2 linked regions of the Prolixibacter sp. NT017 genome follow. The protein of the gene in region 1 interacts with the protein of each later gene in a pairwise test. Links are inferred from orthologs where the notes say so. Each region holds a gene or a part of one and is shown on either strand. Other genes may lie near its edges.

What was found.
Region 2: the proteins of dnaA (region 1) and dnaB interact in binary tests that used the Escherichia coli proteins (3 or more experiments, as listed by UniProt). The link is inferred for Prolixibacter sp. NT017 from one-to-one orthologs.

The regions. Positions count from the first base shown.
Region 1 is NZ_BLAV01000001.1:1,137,013-1,140,033, forward strand. What follows is about bases 21-2,964. They hold dnaA (chromosomal replication initiator protein DnaA), read right to left. Parts: upstream 2,236-2,964; coding sequence 805-2,235; downstream 21-804. Other genes in these bases: GJU87_RS04720 (EamA family transporter), read right to left, coding at 21-723; GJU87_RS04730 (MlaD family protein), read right to left, coding at 2,588-2,964. Also shown: more of GJU87_RS04720, read right to left, coding at 1-20; more of GJU87_RS04730, read right to left, coding at 2,965-3,021. UniProt on the Escherichia coli protein: Plays an essential in the initiation and regulation of chromosomal replication. Binds in an ATP-dependent fashion to the origin of replication (oriC) to initiate formation of the DNA replication initiation complex once per cell cycle.
Region 2 is NZ_BLAV01000001.1:3,770,677-3,773,693, forward strand. What follows is about bases 54-2,993. They hold dnaB (replicative DNA helicase), read right to left. Parts: upstream 2,335-2,993; coding sequence 772-2,334; downstream 54-771. Other genes in these bases: GJU87_RS15730 (asparagine synthetase B), read right to left, coding at 54-745; GJU87_RS15740 (D-alanine--D-alanine ligase), read right to left, coding at 2,540-2,993. Also shown: more of GJU87_RS15730, read right to left, coding at 1-53; more of GJU87_RS15740, read right to left, coding at 2,994-3,017. UniProt on the Escherichia coli protein: The main replicative DNA helicase, it participates in initiation and elongation during chromosome replication. Travels ahead of the DNA replisome, separating dsDNA into templates for DNA synthesis.

The DNA of each region.
Region 1 (3,021 bases):
AACCACCGAGCTGGCCAATCCGCTGTACGAAAGGGCATGAATCATGAAATAGAGCGAACCGAAATTGGCTGCTCCCAGGAAAATTCCTCCGGCAATAACGGGAAGACGAAAGAACTCTTTCCAGCCGGGACGTTTAAAGAGGGTTACCACTAAGCCAATAATTCCTGCAGTAGCGAACAGGATAGTGGTAAAGACCGCTGTTGTGGTTCCCCGAACATAAACCTGTTGCACATATTTCACCATCGAATCGACAGCTCCGGTACCCAGAAAGATGACGACTGGCAATAAAACGGCATTCCAGTTGGTTTTTCCGTTTCGTTTATAGATAGCTAAAAGTACGGCCAGGATGGCGGTGACAATTCCGATTATCCGGAAAATGGTTACCCGCTCGCCAAAGAACAGGATGGAGTAGAGAATGGGTACGACCATCGAGAGTTTGGCCGCCAACGCCGTAATGGTAATCCCGGCCTTTTGCGAAGAGCGGGCTATCAAAAAGAAGATGGCAATGAAGAGGATACCAATTAATAGGGCATAGGGCAGCCAGCCAGCTTTGATAATCGTGGTTACCGAAGGCAAATGAGGAACCAGCCGGAATCCTAATACCGACGCGGTAATGTAATTCAGCAGGATGACCAGAAACAGGTCGGCTTTGTACTTTTCCAGGAATTTGAATATGAAAAAGATAAGCGTCGACGATAAAATACTTAGTAGCAGGTAGTGCATGGATTTGCGATATTTTACGGACACGAAAATATAAAAAAAAGCAGACCCGGAGGCCTGCTTTTTTAATCACTTAATGAAGCATTACATCTTCAGCTTGCGTTCAATTTCGTCGATGTATACCCTGAAGTTTTTGTCCGTATCTTTCAGATTACTCACCGTTTTACAGGCATGTAGCACGGTCGCGTGATCTTTTCCGCCAATTTGCGAACCGATGGACGCCAGCGACGATTTGGTCATGCTCTTCGAAAAGAACATGGCAATCTGCCGGGCCTGTACAATTTCACGTTTCCGTGTTTTGGCCTGTAAGCTGTCGATTGGCATACCAAAATAGTCACACACTACCTTTGTAATAAAATCGATGGAGATTTCGCGCCGGGTATTTTTCACCAGCTTGTTCACCATCTTGATGGCCAGATCGAGCGTAATCTCTTTTTTGTTCAGGGTTGCCTGGGCGAGGAGCGAAATCAAGGCTCCCTCCAGTTCACGGACGTTGGTATTGATATGCGAAGCAATGTACTCGAGGACTTCTTCGGGTATATCAATACCGTCTTTGTAGATTTTCTTCCGCAAGATGTTCATGCGGGTCTCAAAATCGGGGATCTGCAAATCAGCAGTCAATCCCCATTTGAATCGCGACAAAAGACGCTGTTCCAGTCCCTTCAGTTCAATCGGCGGCTTATCCGACGTCAGGATAAGCTGTTTTCCGGTTTGATGCAGATGGTTAAAGATGTGGAAAAATGTTTCCTGTGTCTTTTCCTTGCCGGCGAATTCCTGCACGTCATCAATAATCAATACGTCAATCATTTGATAGAAGTGCAGGAAATCGTTACGGTTATTGTTCCGCGTCGCTTCCGCAAACTGTGTCTGGAATTTGTTGGCATTTACGTAGAGCACTACTTTTTCGGGGTACCGCTCTTTTACTTCAATCCCGATGGCTTGCGCTAAATGGGTTTTCCCAAGTCCCGAATTACCGTAAATCATCAGGGGATTGAAAGCTGTTCCTCCCGGGTTTTGTGCTACCGCGAAACCGGCACTCCTGGCCAGCCGGTTGCATTCACCTTCCACAAAATTATCGAAGGTATTATCCATTTTTAGTTGCGGATCGATGTGCAACTTCTGGATGCCGGGAATCACGAACGGATTCTTGATAGATTTTTCCTCTTGCGTGAGGGGAGCTGAAAGCGGCCGGTTTTTAATCTTCTTGTTGTTGTTTGTCGGCAGCTTCACGGTATAAGGCTTGCTGTTAACAGTATTGTTGTTATCCACCACAACACTGTATTCCAACTTGGCCCCAGTCCCGAGCTCTTTTCGCAGGGTCTTACGTAAAATGTCAATGTATTGCTCTTCGAGGTACTCGTAAAAAAACGGACTCGGTACCTGAATCGTCAATACATTCTCTTCCAATTTTACCGGAACAATAGGTTCAAACCATGTCCGAAAACTAATGGCAGGAACGTTGTCCTTAATAATCCTGAGGCAATTTTCCCAGGCCTTTTCATGGTCGTTGTTCATTTAGGCAGCAGGCTTAAAAGAAGTTCAACTTTGTTATTATTTCCATTTCCCAAGACAAAGGTTATAAAAAATTAGCCTGAAAAAAATTCCATCGACTCTTGCATTTTAGTATCGGTTTAGACTTCAGTTTATTAAAAAAGTAAAAAAACAAAAATAAATTAACTATCTAGTAGTCAATTGTTTGAGTTCTAGCATGAGCCACAAAATCTTGGTAAGTAGATTTTTGTGAATTCATTCGCTAAGCTGGTTTTTGGAATCTTCCCGGTAGTGATGCGGCAGGCTCGGTTACCGGGAGGCTATTTCCGATTTTATTCAGCTATCGAATTTAAAAAAAATGAAATTGGAATGAAATTTATTTGTTAACCTTTTTTAACGCTCTTTCTAATCTGATTTTTTTCCCATTTTTGAATGCCACGATCGAGGCGTCGGGAAAGACATTTTGTGCCTTATTTAAAATGGTTCTAATTTGCTCAATCGATGAGGTATTCCCGATAAAATAGTTAAAGTACTTACCTGATTTGACCTCTTCAACATCATTAAATGGCTTAAATAGAGCTGATTCCATAGGTATTGCTGAAGTGCTGCTTACCAATAGAACCCTAAATTTCACATTCTCATTAGGTTGCGAAGTATGCTTCGGGGTAAGGTAAATTTCTTTGCCCAGATCGAACGCTGAGAAGTGGATAAAACGTTTCGGGTTTTGACGTAAATCGATCAACAACCGGTTCAGGTTTTGAGTTATCCGGTTAAGATTGTTATACAGCATCGGGTCATTTACCAGTAATC
Region 2 (3,017 bases), 2.6 Mb from region 1 along the record:
ACATAGGCCCACAAATATCGGTGTTGTGGGCAGCCAGAGCAATGTCGTAGGTATCGGTTGCTGCACACATGGCAAACAGAAAGCCGCCGTTTTTGACGAAATTTTTAATGATTTCTGCGACCTTAAGCTTGAGCTTGGAAACTTTCTGAAATCCGTTTTTTTCCGCCATTTCGCGATTAACACGTACCTCCTCCTGGTACCATGGCATGTTATGATAGTTCCGGTAGAACTTCCCAAACTCACCGGTGAAATCTTCGTGATGAAGGTGCAACCAGTCGTAATTCTTTAACTTCCCATCAAGAATTTCTTGATCGTAAACAACATCGTATGGAATTTCCGCATAGCTTAACACGAGGGTTACCGCATCATCCCAGGGTTGCTTATTTGGAGGGGAATAGACTGCAATTTTAGGCGCTTTCTGCATGGCAACGGCATCCATGTTCACGTCTTCACGTGCAATGTACTGAAGGATTGATGAAGCTTTCGCATCTGGAATCGTCTCTACGCTAACGCCACGAATCAGGCACTCGTCATGGACATTCCGGTTCGATGGCATCAGGAAACTTCCTCCCCGGTAATTCAACAGCCACTTCACTTCCACATCCTGCTGAAGAGCCCAATAAACAACGCCATAAGCTTTGAGGTGATTTTTCTGCTGATCATCCATGGGAATCAGCAAAAAAGCTGCGTGTGCTTTTACTACCAAGATAAACAGTAGAGTCACCAGAGAGAAAATTCGCTTCATATTCAACCTGTTTTGAGAAGTCCTTCTCAGAAAGGTGTCTCGTCGTCGAGACCTCCGCCGGCAGCCGGGAAGCCTTGTGTGCCCAAACTCTTTTCGAACGGACCATTGTCGTCTTCGTTCATCTTTGAACTAAAACGAGCACCAACCTGCCCATTTCCCAAATCTTCAGGCATGGTTCCTAGACTTTCTTCATCGGGGTCACTAAAGCGCGCCAAATGGCTCTTAAATGCCAAATGAACATCACCCACGGCGCCGTTACGATGCTTAGCGATGATAATTTCAGCCATCCCGATAAGGGAATTACCACTTTCGTCTTCCGTGATGCCGTAATATTCCGGGCGGTGAATAAACATAACCATATCCGCATCCTGCTCAATCGCACCCGATTCACGAAGGTCGGAAAGCTGCGGACGTTTTCCATCGCGCGATTCAACCGAACGGTTCAGCTGCGACAACGCGATAATAGGCACATCCACCTCTTTCGCTATCGCTTTCAGGTTACGTGAAATCGTACTCACCTCCTGTTCTCGGCTTCCTCTTCCTTCCGAACCGGCTGTCATCAGCTGCAAATAGTCGACAATGATAATGCCGATGTTGTGTTGCATCTTTAAACGCCGGGCTTTTGCCCTGAACTCGAAAATGGAAAGTGCGGGTGTATCGTCAATGAAAAGTGAGGCTTCCTCTAAGTTTTTTATTTTGCGGTTCAGCTGTTCCCATTCCCAGTTTTCCAACCGGCCGGTCTTCAGTTTTTCTGAACCCAGTTCCGTTTCAGCAGCAATCAATCGATTCACCAGCTGAATCGACGACATCTCCAATGAGAATACAGCGACAGGCACATGGTGATCAACGGCCATGTTACGGGCCATCGACAAGACAAAAGCTGTTTTTCCCATCGCCGGACGAGCAGCAATAATCATCAGGTCCGTTTTCTGCCAACCGGAAGTCATCCTATCCAGACGCGTAAAGCCCGAAGGAACACCGCTCAGTCCTTCTTCCTTCTTCGAGTTCTCTTCAATCTGTTCGATGGCTTCCCTCAAAATAGGCTTAATAGGCTGCGATTCCTTGGTGATACTACCTTCGGTTACTTTGAACAAAGAACCTTCGGCATAATCGATCAAATCCTCCAGTTCCATGGTATCGTCGTACGACTTGGTCTGGATTTCGGTGGAAATACGAATGAGTTCACGCTGGATGTGCTTCTGCGCAATGATGCGAGCGTGAAACTCAATGTGCGCCGCGGAGGCTACTTTGCTGGTCAGCTGCGTAATGTAAAGCGGGCCGCCAACTTCTTCCAACTCTTCCCGGTTCTTCAGCTCCTGCGTTACCATGAGCAAGTCGACCGGTTTTTCGTTGGCACTTAAATCCTGGATGGCTTTGAAAATTCTCTGATGCTCCTCCTTATAAAAACTTTCGGGCTTCAAAATATCCGCCACAGCAATGTAAGCATCCCGCTCGAGCATGAGCGCTCCCAATACGGCCTCCTCTACCTCGAGCGCTTGCGGCGGTATTTTACCGTATTGCGCGTTGAGTTGATCCAGTGTTAACTTACCTCTGTTTTTATTGCGGTTATTGTAATTTTCGCCAGCCATTTAACTTAAAAATTAGTGCGTTCTTGGGTCTGCAAAGATTCAAAAATAACGATTCCGACCATGTCATATGGGATATTTTATCCACCATCGGCAGTACATGTGCGTTCTATCAGCACGTTACCTATTTACTCACAAGAAATCACCAACACCGTAAACACCCTGTAAACAGAGTTGTCAACAAGATGTGAACAATTTCAGTTGATAACTACACTTTAGCCTTATTAATTCCCTCTTCGATGATTTCTGTTAATAACTCTTTCAAATCGAGCTCCATGGCCTCTACTTGCTGTGGAATAAAGCTGGTTCCGGTCATGCCGGGAATGGTATTTACTTCGAGAAAATAGAAACGTCCCTCGTGCCGGATGAAGTCGATACGAACAATTCCGTTGCAGCCACACAGGTCATAAATCTGGGACGACAGCGCCTGAATTTCCAGCATCGCCTCTTCCGATATCCGGGCCGGAGTAATCTCTTCGGCCATTCCGGCTACATATTTCGATTCGTAATTGAAGAACTCGTTCCTGGGAATAATTTCGGTTGCCGGGAAAACCAGCTTTTTTTCGCCGATTTTCACCAGACCACAAGTGAACTCGGTTCCCGAGATAAATTCATCGACCAGTACTTCATCATCCTCTTCAAATGCTTTTTCGATAGCAGGCTTCAGCTCATCAGCCGTTTTTACT